Regions from separate parts of the Butyrivibrio sp. AE2005 genome, predicted to be linked through region 2. Evidence: predicted binding sites of a transcription regulator. Region 2 holds the regulator's gene; each other region holds the start of a gene.
The links. The regulator Rex, encoded in region 2, represses fermentation and respiration genes when NADH is low (regulators of the CRP and FNR family bind a similar motif). The targets are predictions, from matches to a motif close to ATTGTTAANTANTTAACAAT.
Positions count from the first base shown of each region.

Region 1 (5,141 bases), on a different contig from region 2:
ATTCCCGTTAAGGGCAAAATTATCCGTGCAGAGCAGGTCAGCAATGACATGTATGTATCGATTGACTTGGTAGAGGAGGTTATTGAGAGACAACTTAAGAAATACAGAAGTAAGATCGTTGATAAGCAGCAGGCTGAAGTCAGCAACTTCAAGAAAGAATATCTTGAGGCTGATTACATGGATGAGGAGACTATCCGCATCGAGAGGATCAAGAAATTCGATCCCAAGCCTATGTATGCAGAAGACGCATGCGTTCAGATGGAACTTTTGGGACACAACTTCTTTGTATTTGTTAATGCAGAAACAGACATGGTTAATGTAGTTTATAAGAGAAAGGGAAATACATACGGATTGATAGAGCCTGAAGTATGATACGAGAATTCTTTTTTGGCAAAACTAAATATACCATAGTATTTACAGGGTTGCTGGCTGTCAGCGCAGCAACCCTTTTTTGTTGCGGGCTTGTAAAAGACAGCAGAACGGTCGTTATAAATGAAGTGTGTGCGGATAATTTCGGCGCATACAGAAATGATGCCGGAGAGTACACGGATTATGTGGAGCTCTACAACATGTCCGGTTCGGAAGTTTCAGGATTATATATTTCCGATAGTAGAAAGGACCTGAAGAAATTCAGAATAGAAGAGGCGATTCCTGCAAACGGATTTTTTGTGGCAAGCATCTCCAAAGATGCGGAGAACGGCTTTGGCATTAGCAAAGACGGAGAAACGATCTATCTAAGTGATGAGGACGGCAATATGCTTGATGCCGTGACTCTTCCGAGACTTTCCTATGATGTGACTTATTCTAGGGAAGAAGACGGTAAAGGTAAGTTCGCATCTCTTTCGGCAACTCCCGGAGAGACAAACGGCGGTGCTTCCCATATTGATAATTCTTATATCGAAGGACCTGTTTTTTCTATAGAAGACGGATTCTATGACGAGGGAACCAAATTAAAGATCTCGTCTTCGCCGTGGGTGAATATTTTTTACACCGACGACGGAAGTGTTCCCGATGAGAATTCACAGAAATACAAGGGCGAGATTACTCTTACCGACGCGTCCGCAAAAGAAAATGTGTATTCGAATGAGATAATGTACCCGACCTACAATCCGCCCGGCTACAAGATTGACAAGGCGAATGTGATCAGTGCCGTGGCGATAAATAAGCTTACGGGCAAGAAGAGCAAAGTTGTGACGCACACGTATTTTGTCGGATATGATAAGAAGGAAAAATACAAGGATAAACAGATAATGTCCCTTGTCTTTGACCCTGCGGATCTTTTTGACCATGACAGAGGAATCTATACTCTGGGCAAGAAATATGATGAGTACAAGGAACTCGGGGGATTTACGGATTTGCCTGAAGACGAAGTTCCGGGAAGTTTCACGGATGATAACGGAGAAGTGTATTATAGAAGTTACTTCACTAATTCGGAGTTCTCGGGAAAAGAGTGGGAGAGAAAAGCGCATATGACTGCGTTTGATTCCGCTCATAAGGATTTCTTTTCCCAGGATATAGGTGTCAGGATATCGGGCGAGTCGACGAGGTTCGTGTATCAGAAAGCGCTCAACCTGTTTGCGAGAGATATTTATGATGGGCAAAAGAACTTTGCTAAGAGTTTTGTCTGTAACAATGAAAAGAAAGTGCGACTTCGAAAAGGCGATGGCAGGATAATATATCAGGAGCCGTTCATTCAGTCCGTGATAGGAGAAACGGGAATTCCTTTCCAGAATTCCGTCCCTGAAGTTGTCTTTATAAACGGCGAGTATTGGGGAATTTACAATCTCAGAGAACAGTACGATGATAACTATTTTGCCGAGCGCTACGGCATTCCGAAAGATATGTTATGGACTGAGAAAAACAGCGCAGTCGAGTGCGGAGATCCGGAGACGGATGAGAATTACAAGGCGCTGTATGATGTGATGATGAATGGCGATATGAGTGATGATGCGGTTTATTCGCAAGTTGAGAGCGAGATTGATATAGACAATATGATCGATTATTATTGCATGCTCTTATTCTTTAACGATACCGACATCGACGGCGAGCATAACAGATTTATGTTTAGGTCAAAAGAGCCGGGATACGGCGATTACGGTGACGGCAAGTGGCGCTTTGCTGCGTACGATCTTGATATTACCTGTGAGGATGTGGAAGCGGATACGGTTTCATATTACAGGGAACTTGATGAAAAGATGTTTATGCCGGGATTTTTCTATGAAAGACCTGGATTTAAGGAGCTCTTTTACAACAGGATGGTTGAGCTTACTGAGAATGAGCTGTCCTACGAGCATCTGAGTAAGAAGCTTGCTGAGTGGGACAAGATATACCGCGAGCAGAACATCGAGACGATAAGAAGGTTTGAAGAGGACGGATACTCTGAAAAGGAGTATGAGAAAGATCTTGCGGCGCTTGACTCATTTTTTAAAAACCGAAAAGAATATGTCCTTAAAATGCTTGAAAAAGATATAAAAGAGAATTAAAAATCATGAAGGAAACTTCCTGCGACGGTTTGGCAATTTGCTAAATAAAAACGTTTGTGGGAAGTTTCTTTTTATTGCATTTGACAAGGGGGTATGCTACAATAAACCTGTTCTGACAAAAATTTGTCAATCAAAGGTTTTATTAAGAAAAATCGAATAACGGACAGATAATTTTTTCAAAAAATGGAGGTAATACGTTATGGCACAGAAAGTAGTATTAGCGGGCGCGTGTAGAACAGCTATCGGCAAGATGGGTGGAGCACTCAGCGGCACACCGGCAGCAGAGCTTGGTTCTATAGTTATCAAGGAAGCACTTAACCGTGCAGGTGTTAAGCCTGAACAGGTTGATGAAGTTCTTATGGGTTGCGTAATCCAGGCAGGTCTTGGACAGAACGTAGCAAGACAGGCTTCAATCAAAGCCGGACTTCCTATCGAGACTCCTGCTGTAACTCTTAACGTAGTTTGCGGATCGGGTCTTAACTGTGTCAATATGGCAGCTGACCTTATCAAGGCAGGTGAGGCTGATATAGTAGTAGCAGGCGGAATGGAGAACATGTCTATGGCTCCTTACGCACTTCCCAATGCACGTTTCGGATATCGTATGAACAACGGAACAGTTGTAGATACAATGGTAAACGATGCTCTTACAGATGCATTCAATCACTATCACATGATGATAACAGCAGAGAATATCTGCGACAGATGGAACCTTACAAGAGAAGAGCTTGACGCATTTTCAGCAAATTCTCAGCAGAAGTGCGAGAAGGCTATGGCTGAAGGCAAGTTCAACGACGAGATCGTTCCCGTTCCCGTTAAGGTTAAAAAAGAAATGGTAGACTTCAAGGTTGATGAGGGCCCTCGTGCCGGCACAACAGCTGAGTCACTTTCAAAGCTTAAGTGCTGCTCAGGTAAGGAAGGCGGACTTGTAACAGCAGGTAACGCTTCAGGTATCAACGACGGTGCAGCAGCAATCGTTGTTATGAGCGAAGAGAAGGCTAAAGAGCTCGGAATCAAGCCTATGGCTACATGGGTTGGCGGAGCACTTGCAGGTGTTGAGCCCGAGGTTATGGGTATCGGACCTGTTGCAGCTACAAACAAAGTTCTTAAGAAGACAGGACTTTCACTTGACAATATCGATCTTATCGAGGCTAACGAGGCATTTGCAGCACAGTCTGTTGCAGTAGCTAAGGACCTTGGATTCGATATGAACAAGGTTAATGTAAACGGTGGCGCTATCGCACTCGGACATCCCGTAGGAGCTTCAGGATGCCGTATCCTTGTAACTCTTCTTCACGAGATGGGCAGAAGAGCAGATGCTAAGAAGGGTCTTGCAACTCTTTGCATCGGTGGCGGAATGGGTTGCGCTACAATAGTTGAAAAGTACGAGTAATATAGGGAAGAAAATGTGTGACGACTGCTGTGCTTGCACAGAGCAGTCGTTATACATTTGATGCCCGCGTATATCACGAAAAAATATAAATTGAATATTCAAAGGAGATAAAGACATGAGTTTTGTAAATTGCGAAGTTAAAGACAAGATCGCTGTTATTACAATCAATCGTCCTGAAGCACTCAATGCACTTAACTCACAGGTACTTGATGACCTTAATGCTGCTTTTGACAGCATCGACGTTAATGTTGTAAGAGCTGTTGTTCTTACAGGTGCAGGCGAAAAGTCTTTTGTTGCAGGTGCCGATATCGGAGAGATGAGCACACTCACAAAGGCTGAGGGTGAAGCTTTCGGTAAGAAAGGTAACGACGTATTCCGTAAGATCGAAGAGTTCCCGCTTCCTGTTATCGCTGCAGTTAACGGATTCGCTCTTGGCGGCGGATGCGAGATTTCAATGAGCTGTGATATTCGTATCTGCTCAGAGAACGCTATGTTTGGTCAGCCTGAGGTTGGTCTCGGAATCACACCCGGATTTGGCGGAACACAGAGACTTGCACGTCTTATCGGTGCAGGAATGGCTAAGCAGCTTATCTACACAGCACGTAACATCAAGGCAGACGAGGCTTACAGAATCGGTCTTGTTAATGCCGTATATCCTCAGGAAGAGCTCCTTGCAGCTGCTGAGAAGATGGCATCACAGATCGCTGCAAATGCACCTATCGCTGTTCGTGCTTGCAAGAAGGCTATCAACGATGGACTTCAGACAGACATTGATGCTGCACTTGTAATCGAAGAGAAGCTCTTTGGTTCTTGCTTCGAGACAGAGGATCAGAAAGAGGGAATGGCTAACTTCCTCAGAAAGAAAGACGATCCGAAGAAGGTTAAAGTTGTAGATTTTAAAAATGCATAAAGTAATCACTTGGCGAGGTTTTATCGAGCCTAGTGTACTACTTTGTTCCGGCGAGCGAAGCGAGAGCGGAACTTCCGATAGGGAAATAGTATATACACATAATAATTTATATATAGGAGGATTTTATAATGAAAGTAGCTGTTATTGGCGCAGGTACAATGGGCTCAGGAATTGCTCAGACTTTTGCTCAGGCTGAGAGCGTAGAGAAAGTATATCTTTGCGATATCAAGACTGAGTTTGCAGAAGGCGGATTTGCTAAGATCAAGAAGGGACTTGATAAGCAGGTTGCTAAGGGAAAGAAGACTCAGGAAGAGGCTGACAAGATCACAGGAAAGATTCAGACAGGTCTTAACGACAT
Region 1 is NZ_JMMD01000005.1:3,513-8,653, forward strand. It holds gene hpf (ribosome hibernation-promoting factor, HPF/YfiA family) at 1-372, shown strand, start outside; gene DL92_RS0105770 (CotH kinase family protein) at 369-2,483, shown strand; gene DL92_RS0105775 (acetyl-CoA C-acetyltransferase) at 2,683-3,873, shown strand; gene DL92_RS0105780 (enoyl-CoA hydratase-related protein) at 3,989-4,783, shown strand; gene DL92_RS0105785 (3-hydroxyacyl-CoA dehydrogenase family protein) at 4,912-5,141, shown strand, end outside.
Region 1: DL92_RS0105775 (acetyl-CoA C-acetyltransferase) is a predicted target of Rex. The motif match lies at 2,595-2,614, and genes of this name have one in related genera.

Region 2 (5,141 bases):
AACAGTCTTTATGACTTCCGCATTTTCAGAAGCCGTAAACACCTTTACCATCCCTGCTCCGGCCTTAAGGCACGCTCCCGCGCTAAGCGCACATGCTCCGCTTATTTCCTTCGAGCCGGCAATTATAAGGATTTTTCCGTTTGTTCCCTTATTTGAATACTTTTTTCTCTCGGGCAAAAGAGCTGTAACTTTCTCGTCATAAAAGAAATATTCCGGAGTGTTTCCGCAAAAGCTTTCTTTTGTAATTCCGGCATCGCAGACAACAAGCTTGCCAGTATATTCGCATCCCGGATACAGAATATGTCCCAGTTTTACGCAGTTAAACGTAACAGTTTCATCAGCTTTTACACAAAGAGAACAGATCCTTCCGTCATCAGCATTTATCCCCGAAGGAATGTCGACAGACACAACAAAAAGATCGTCTCTTCTGTCTTTTTTGCAATCATTGATATAGCCGATAACCTCAGCATAACTTCCCGTAATATTTCTGGAAATCCCTATACCAAACAATGCATCTACTATAATATCCCATTCAGCAGGGCTTTTGTTGTCTCTTATATTGGAAAAAGTGTCAGCATTGATTCCGTAATTTGCCGCGATCTTAAGTTGCTTCAGGCACAGGTCGCTGCACTTAGTCATATCACCGACTACCACAAGCTTGACTCTTATGCCCCTTTGTTTTAAAAGCCTCGCGGTACAAATGCCGTCTCCGCCGTTATTTCCGACTCCGGCAAAAACAAGCGCTGTGTACTTTCTGTCTGCGTTTTTGGAAGAAATATGTTTTTCAATCTCATCAGCAACGCAAAGAGACGCTCTTTCCATCAAAATCTCAGTGCTCACTCCGAAGACCTCCGAAGTATTTCTGTCATATCTTTTCATCTCATCGCTTGTCACCGCATACTTCATAGCTTATCTCCCCTTTGAAAAAAGCTGCCATCAGGCAGCTTTTTAAATCAATTATGATGTGTAATCCTTGTCATTGCCTGCAAGAGGCCTGCGGATAGGATGTCTTCTGTCCGGATCGTATTTCATATCGAATATTTCAATAACTTCCGGCCCAAAGATCTGATGCATATAGGAATAAAGATTATAATTTTCCATCTCCGCCTGTTGCATGAGAACTATATTCTTCTTAAGTTGCACTCTGAAATCCGAAACCCATTTATCAAGTTCCGTGATGTACTCGGTATTATCATGAAGTCTCTCATAGCAAACCTTCATCGTTTCGATCATCAGCTCGTAATCGGCTTCATATATCTTTTTCGAAAGATCCCTGAGTTCATCATCGTAGGATTCGATTCTCTCGTTGCAGTCATTGATAAGTCTTGTTCTGTCTTCAATTTTTTTCTCGATAGCAGATGAATCACCCGCTTTATTGGCTTCGTCCCTAAGGGGCACAATCTCACCAAGAAGCTTTTTCTTAACCTTCTTAAGGTCCTTGGTCTCACTGCGCAACTTCCCGTCACGCTCGACAAGTGCATTCAATTCATCCGCAAGATTCGAGATCTCCGGTGTCATTTCCGTCTGCGTAAAGAGCTGGTGCCATTTGTTATCCAGCGTCAAAATGGGAATATTCTTTCCCTGTAACGCAGACATATAAGCTTCTTTGTCTTTTGCCATTAGTTTTTCTCACCTGAGTTAAACATTTTTTCCTGACCTGTTTATATTATACGATAATTTCATCAAACTGTCAGATAAATGTACATTTTCTACCACAATATAGTCAGGCACCTCGAGATCGACGTGTGCAAAGTTCCAGATGGCTTTAATTCCACACTTGCATAGTCTGTGAGCCATCGGAACTGCCTGATCCTTCGGAATGGTCAAAACAGCTATCTCTATTTTATTGTTTTTTACAAAATCTTCTACTTCATCGATCGGACGAACTTCCACATCTCTTATCTTTGATCCGAAAAGATCGGGGTTACAATCAAATGCTCCTTTGAAAACAAATCCTCTTCTTGTAAAATTCGTGTAACCCGCGATTGCCTTGCCGAGATGTCCGGCTCCGATAATAACAAGGCTGTGTTCCTTGTCTATTCCCAAAATCTTACTGATCTCGTCATAGAGATAACCTACGTTATAACCATATCCCTGCTGACCAAAACCACCAAAATTATTAAAATCCTGCCTTATCTGAGAAGCAGTGACTTTCATGATGTCGCTAAGCTCTTGAGAAGATATTCTCTCAACACCTTTCTCCTTGAGATCTCCCAAATATCTGAAATAACGCGGAAGTCTGGAAATGACCGCCTGAGAAATTTCCTTATCTGCCATATTCTGCTCCTTTATTATGTATTATTTTTAACTGAAATAATTCTTAGAATTCTCTTTTAAACAATAGTATAGATTGTTAAGGATTATACAAAATAATTATATCTGTGCGTTAAATCTATGTCAATCGGATAAAGCCACATATTCCGCAAAAACAGCTGATTTACCGCGCCATTTACTTTAATAGTGAAATCATATATTATTCAATACGAATTACATCTATTGATAATAAAGAAAGTTGAGGATAAATCATGTCATATAAAGATTATATGGTACGCGCAACCGCAGCAGATGCGCAGATAAGAGCTTTCGCTGCAACAACAAGAGATCTTGCCGAATACGGAAGAAAAGCACACCACCTCTCTCCCATTGCCGCAGCGGCACTCGGACGTCTTATGACAGGCACTGTAATGATGGGAACAATGATGGATAACGATCAGGACCTCATAACCGTAAAGATGGACGGTGACGGTCCTTTAAAAGGAGTTCTTGCAACAGCCGACAGGTTTGGTAATGTTAAGGGCTATGTTACAAACCCTTATGTTGTCATGGAACCAAATGCGGCCGGACATTTAAATGTAGGAGGCGGAATCGGCGAAGGTACTCTCACCGTTATCAGGGATATGGGGCTAAAAGAGCCCTATGTCGGCCAGGTTCCTCTGTATACCGGAGAAGTCGCCGAAGATCTCACATACTATTTTACCAAGTCTGAACAGACTCCTTCTTCAGTCGGACTCGGCGTTCTTGTTGAAAGAGAGAATCTTTCCGTTATCGCCGCAGGCGGATTTATCATCCAGCTTCTGCCCTTCGCTTCCGAAGAAGTAATATCAAAGCTCGAGGAAAATCTTACAAAATTCTCTTCGGTTACTGATATTCTCAAGGCCGGAAAGGCTCCCGAAGATTTACTTAACATAATTCTCGAAGGCTTCGATATAGAGATCACAGATAAAATTGATTTAAATTTTTTCTGCAATTGCGACAAAGACAGGGTTGAAAGAGCCCTTATGTTAATTGGCCGAAAAGAGCTTCAGGAGCTGATTGACGATGGAAAACCCATAGAATTATGTTGTCATTTTTGTAACAAAAAATATATCTTTAAAACGTCTGAACTCCTTGAAATTCAAAGAAATTTGAAATAACACCTTTTATAAAAACAGATTATGCGTTATACTATTGCTTAGATGTTAGTAACATTTTACTAACAAAGTTACAGGGGTTTTAACAAAGGAGGTAATAGTATGACAAGACACACTGTAAAAAAATCGCGTGCCATCAGGACCGTCATGTCCTTAACTCTGGCATCGACTATCTTTCTGACTTCCGGTATAGGTGCAGCCGTTGCACATGCCGGAGGAAAAGAAGGTGTACATATAAATAACACTTCTGGTGTAGCCAGTATCAATGATTTCAAAAAGCTTGTAGAAGAAGGAAAGGATATGTCCGATAAAACAGTTATCCTTTCAACCAATGATGCACAATGTAATTTCGATAAATATCCTTATGTTGCATCTCTTAAGAACTTTTTTGAAGATAGCTTGAAGTCTGATGTTGTTCTTATCGACACAGGTGATTTCTGTGAAGGTAAAGATATGGAAAAATTTTGGAGTGCCAACGGTGGTGCTCAGTGCATGAACACTTACGATAACGATTATGCCGCTTTCCTTGCAATGAATGAAGCCGGCTATGATTTTGCTAATTTCGGAAATTACGGATTCAACTACGGATCCGATATAAATACAAACAATTATTTTGATTCAGGTTGCAGCATTGTTAATTTCGACTGTGCCGACAAGGCAATGAATGCTGCTTGCAAAGGCAAAGGAAAGGATTTCTCACAGTCATCCGATTGCTTCTCAAGCATTATGAAGCAAAACAGCCTTTGTGACAACAGCTTCATGTATGACTGTGCTAATTCAGACATGAAGATCGGCTTCTTCGGATTGCCCGAATATGAAGCTTTAGGAAACTATGACTTATCCAAGAATTCTGAATGGTATACTTGCGCCGAACAGCAGGCTCAGAGTCTTAAGGAAGATGGTGCCGACCTTGTTATCTGCATGTCCCAGCTTGGCTTGGGTGATGCTCTTAAGGGTGGCAGCGGAATCTTTAATCTGCTTGGCAATTTGTTTGGCCTTGGCGGAAAGAGTGCCTCAAAGGGTGCATCCAAGGGCGGATCAGGCATGGATTTCATCGATCTTCTTCTCGACGGTTGCTCTCTCTTCGCTGAAGGCGAAAGCGCTCTGCCCCTTAAGTTAGCTGATATGCTTCTTCGTAATATCGGTGTAACAATTCTTGATAACAACAGCAAGTCTATCGAAGATAATTTCCTCTTCTCTCTCGATGACATCATCAAGAACCTTGGTGGTGATTCAAACATCTCCAAGTTCGTAAGTGATATGATCGGTGGATTTGGTTTCAACCTCTTCGGCGATGCTGATTGCGACTTCGATTGCAATTGGGATTGGGATTACAACAGCTGCACAGGAAAGACCAACGGCAAGTCAACACCTCAGCCCAAGCCTTCACCACAGCCTAAATGCGGTGACACACCTCAGCCTCAGCCCAAACCTTCACCACAGCCAAAGCCCACTCCACAACCTAAGGGTGGCACATCCACTCCAAAACCGGACGGAGCCGCTGCACCTAAGGGCGAAACCGTTCCGGCTAAACCCGACGGAGCTGCTGCACCTAAGGGTGAGACTGTTCCGGCTAAACCTGACGGAGCTGCCGCTCCTAAGGCTGAAACCGTTCCCGCTAAGCCCGACGGAGCACCTGCCCCTCAGTATCAGCAGAACAGCAAGTCATTATTTGACGAATTATTCCCTGAAGAAGAGGATGATGATTTCTTCTGGTTCTAATTTTCGAAT
Region 2 is NZ_JMMD01000003.1:215,883-221,023, reverse strand. It holds gene DL92_RS0104510 (bifunctional ADP-dependent NAD(P)H-hydrate dehydratase/NAD(P)H-hydrate epimerase) at 1-906, opposite strand, end outside; gene DL92_RS0104505 (hypothetical protein) at 958-1,620, opposite strand; gene DL92_RS0104500 (redox-sensing transcriptional repressor Rex) at 1,639-2,277, opposite strand; gene hslO (Hsp33 family molecular chaperone HslO) at 2,526-3,413, shown strand; gene DL92_RS0104490 (bifunctional UDP-sugar hydrolase/5'-nucleotidase) at 3,513-5,132, shown strand.

Region 3 (5,141 bases), on a different contig from region 2:
GCGTTAAGTCCGCCGCCACCAACGATTTTCTTTTTCATCTCATCATATGTGAACTTGCCTGAGAAACAAAGATCAACGAGTGCCTTAGCAGGGATGCCGTTAGCTCTCTCAGGTGAGAATGCACCGTCACCGTTAAGTGCTGCGAATACGTCAACCATCTTGCCGTTCTTGTGAACTCCTGTTGATGTACCGCCACCCATGTGAACTACGATAACGCTGATCTCATCATATTTTTTACCGATCTCTTTTGCATATCTTCTTGCAACAGCCTTCTGGTTAAGAGGATGATCGATTGAAACACGCTCAACTTCAGGAATACCTGAGATACGTGCAACAGGCTCCATCTCGTCAACAACAACGGGGTCAACTATATATGAAGGAACACCGATCTCATCACCGATCTCTCTTGCAAGAATACCGCCGAGGTTAGATGCGTGCTGTCCCTGAACACCAACCTTGAGGTCTGCAAGAAGCGCATCTGTACACTCGTATGTGCCGCCCGGAATAGGTCTTAAGAGTCCTCCTCTTCCTACGATTACGTTGAAAGATTTGATGTCGATGTTTTCTTTTTTAAGGAAATCAAGAATGATGTTCTTACGAAAATCCTTCTGATCGATGATTGTAGCATACTGATTGATTTCTTCAGTGCTGTGTCTTAATGTTTCCTCTTTTACAAGTGTCTCATCCTCGAAGATGCCGACTTTTGTAGAAGTTGAACCGGGATTTATAATTAAACTCTTTATCATGTTTTTTTCCTTTCACATATTTTTTTATAAGGAACTTCCGCTCTCGGGCTTTGCCCTCGCCGGAAGACGTTCGAACTAGATTCGAAAAAAACTCATCAAGTTCTCTCAGCTTATTTATTGGCAACAACTGCTGCAAGTGCGATTGAGTTAACCTTTACTTCAACACTGTCAGATCTTGATGTAAGGATTACAGGAGCCTTTGTTCCTGTAAGGATGTTACCGTTCTTAACCTTTGCAAGACGAACAATTGTCTTGTATGTAAGGTTTCCTGCGTGGATATCAGGGAAAAGAAGGATATCGGCATCACCGACGATCTTTCTGTCAAGAGCGCCTGCCTTGTGCTGAGCAGCCTCGGGATCGATAGCAAGATCCATTGAAAGAGGTCCGTCAACGATGCAGTTCTTGATCTCGCCTGCTTCGTTCATCTTTGTAAGCTCTGCTGCCTCAACTGTAACGGGCATTTTAGGGTTAACTACTTCTACTGCTGCAAGAGGAGCAACCTTAGGGCAATCAACACCGCAAGCTCTTGCTACATCTACTGTATATTCAATGATGACTTTTTTATCCTCAAGTGTGGGATATGGCATAAATGCAACGTCTGTAAGGAAAAGAAGACGATCGATTCCGGGAATCTCAAACACGCAAACGTGTGAAAGAGGACGACCTGTGCGAAGACCAACTTCTTTATCAAGAACGCTCTTAAGGAAATCTCTTGACTCCAAAGCGCCTTTCATGTAAATGTCAGCCTTTCCGTCGTGTACGAGAGAAACTGCTGTACGAGCTGCCTCGATGGTATCCTTTACATCGATGATCTCGTAGTCTGCAAGGTTCATTCCAACCTCTGCTGCCTTCTTCTCGATCTCATCCTTGTCACCAACGAGGATAGAATCAACGATTCCTCTCTCCTTAGCAACCTTAACAGCCTCAAGTACGTGTGTGTCCTGCGCTACGGCAACAGACATCTTCTTTTTCTCGGCTGTCTTAAGCTTTGCCAAAATGTCATCAAAATTCTTACTCATTTTAAAAACCTCCAAAAAAATTTATCTTAGATTAAAATATCCAAAAGCCATATGATAAAATTTTAACACTCAGTATTCATAAATGCAAGAATACCATTTACAGTAGCTACCTATTATTCAAAAAAATCTTTTCTTTTCTGAAAAAAATCATAGAAGTACCTAACGTTCTCGAGATCGTACCACTTGCTGACTCTGTAATCACATGTATCAAGATTATATATCTTGGCATTAAGAGTACCCAAAAGAAACGGTGAATGCGTAGCGATGATAAACTGGCATCCAAGAAACCTTGCCATCTTGTTGATTTCTTCCGCCATCGTCACCTGGTTGGCGGGCGAAAGAGATACTTCAGGCTCATCAAGAAGAAACAACGCATCCGGGGTAATAAGATCATTTAATATCTGCAGCGCCGTCTCACCGTTTGAATATTTTTCCTGAGCAAATATTTTTTCAACCAAACGCTTTTTCCCTTCAGCTGAAGAAAGATACCGCTCTGCCTCCTTACGATTTTTTCCCTGCTTCATATTGTAATAGAGCATATCGCTTGACAGTACATCCCTTTGCTGAATCTTCTTGATCTCATAGAGAATATCTTCACTCTTTATATACATACTATTTCTTGGAATTTCATGAAAAGATAAGCCTGAATTCTCATCTACGCCAAGATCGTAAGCACACTCATTGTTATATTTCAATGTATAATCGATACGCCCCAAACCATTTGCAGTCACATGCTCCCTTCCTTTTAACTCGAGCTTGTTCGCAATGATATTGAGTATCGTCGACTTTCCCGAACCGTTATTTCCATACAGCACCGTAATATCCGAAAAGACAAACGGTTCCGGGTCCTTGCCTCTAAACACGCTGTACGGATAAATATGCGGACAGCTTTCTTCAAGCCGCTCACCGCTTAGTTTAAAACTCAAAAGATATTTCATTGTCCGTTAAACCTTTTTAATCTTGTCGACTTCGCCGCCGGTTCGCTCATAGCTATACTCACGGAGTATTCATCCTAATAGCTCCATAAAATCAGACTCTGTCATTTTTGAAATAATATTAGTCTCACCCGATAGTATTTCCTCTGCCAGGTCACTCTTACTGTTCTGGAGCTCAACTATTTTTTCCTCAATAGTTCCTTTTGCAATAAGTTTGTAAACTGTAACAGTTTTCTTTTGCCCAATTCTATGTGCTCTGTCCGTTGCCTGATTCTGCGCAGCAAGATTCCACCATGGATCGTAGTGAATTACCATATCTGCTCCGACAAGATTAAGTCCTGTTCCCCCTGCCTTCAAAGATATCAAAAATGCACTGTTCTCTCCGTCATTAAAGCGGTTAACAAGTTCTATCCTGTCTTCCTTCTTCGTAGCCCCTGTTATCTCAAAATAATCGATACCGGCCTTTCCAAGATCTTTCTTGAGAAGATCCAGCATAGTTGTAAACTGCGAAAAGATAAGGATTCTGTGCCCTGCTTCAATCGCTCTTTCCACAAGTTCCAGACAAGCCTGCCTCTTTGCCGATTCTCCCTCATAGTTTTCAACATACAACGAAGGATCACAACATATCTGCCTTAACCTTGTCATCTCGGCAAGAATCTTCATTTTGGCCTCATTGAATGATTTATCACGTTTTGCCGATTCTATCATAGTCTTTAGGTGCTGCACCTGCGCATTATAAAGAGTCTGCTGCGCACTCTCCATGACAACGGTCTGCCGCTTCTCAAGTTTATCCGGAAGCTCTTTTAATACATTTTCCTTAAGGCGCCTTAAAAGAAACGGTGCCACCATTTTCTTAAGCCTGTCCGAAGCGTCTTTATCTTCATACTTTACGATAGGTGTCTCAAATTGACGTTTAAACTGTTCATACTTATACAAAAATCCTGGCATCAGGAAGTCAAAAATGCTCCACAGCTCGCTGAGACGATTTTCAATAGGTGTACCCGTAAGCGCAAGGCGTCTTTTACTATTTATCACCTTAACCGCTTTTGCTGCTGCCGTAGTATGATTCTTTATATACTGAGCCTCATCAATTACCTCATAATAGAACTCTTTTTCCTCATACTGCGCCACATCTCTTTTCATCAGGTCATATGACGTTATAAGCACATCATATTTATCCGCATCGGAAATAGTACGCGTTCTCTCAGCAGCCCCGCCCGCTACCGTCACAACATTCATATCAGGTGCAAACTTGGCAAATTCATCCGCCCAGTTATAAACCAATGATGCGGGACAAACAACAAGTGAAGGAAGTTTTTCACCAATACTCTTATCCGTGTAATGTTTATACAAAAAACTTATGGTCTGCAAAGTTTTGCCAAGTCCCATATCATCGCACAAAATTCCGCCAAAACCATATTTTTCCAAAGTGCTTATCCACTTAAATCCTGTCTTCTGATAATTACGCATTATCTTGGAAAGATTTTTGGGCGCTTTAAAATCCGCATCCTTTATAGTCTTAAAGCCTTTTACAAGATTCTTAAATCTGCTGTCTCTATCTTCATAGATTTCCTCATTTTCCTCCAGAAGTTTATCAAGATAGAGCGTACGATATACAGGGACATGCATGTTTCCTTTAAGAAAATCTTTCTCTGAGATCTGCAAGGTTTTAAGCATATCATCAAGAGTTGCAAGCGCTTCGTCATTAAGATTTATGTAGCTGTTATCACGAAGTCTGTGATACCTCTTTTTGGCTCTGTAACTTGCAAGTATTTCCAGAAGTTCATCCTTTGATATCTCATCGGAAGAAACTTCGAGGTCAAGCATGCCCTTCGAAAGCGAAACTCCGACAGACAGATTTGCCTTTTTGAACACATTAACGTGTTGAAAAGAATCCGTAACTTTAATTTCTCCGAGTTTTGCAAGTTCTTCGACACCCAAAGTCACAAAATCATATATCCTGTCTTCATCCCTGTCACAATGAAACATGCCTCGATCCGTATCAATCTCCGGCAAAAATTGCATAACACTCCCAAGAACTTCGTTCTCCTTTGAAAAAATACGCTCTTGGCCAAGTATACCTGATGTATTGGTATTTAATCCCTTGCAATCTATAACATTGTATTCATTATCGCCATACTCAGCGATTGCCTTGCAGGTAACATTTCCATTTTCCGCATCAAGATAAAAGCAGAATTCAACATCCGAGGAAAGATATTTTGATATAACTTCTTTGTCAGTTTCCTTAACTGTCACGAAATCCGCCAATTCAGGAAGAATTGAATGGTAAAAATCCGAAAGGTAGTTGCGGCCGATATCCATATGCACGCTTCCCATGTATCTATCCTCAATGAGCGGAATCATCTTCTTATAAACATCCTGAGGTATCCTGCACAAATTGTCACCATCAATATAATATCCGTAAGCTTCACCGTGAAAAA
Region 3 is NZ_JMMD01000007.1:142,695-147,835, forward strand. It holds gene buk (butyrate kinase) at 1-746, opposite strand, end outside; gene ptb (phosphate butyryltransferase) at 857-1,765, opposite strand; gene DL92_RS0108360 (AAA family ATPase) at 1,879-2,703, opposite strand; gene DL92_RS18710 (DEAD/DEAH box helicase) at 2,773-5,141, opposite strand, start outside.
Region 3: ptb (phosphate butyryltransferase) is a predicted target of Rex. The motif match lies at 1,816-1,835, and genes of this name have one in related genera.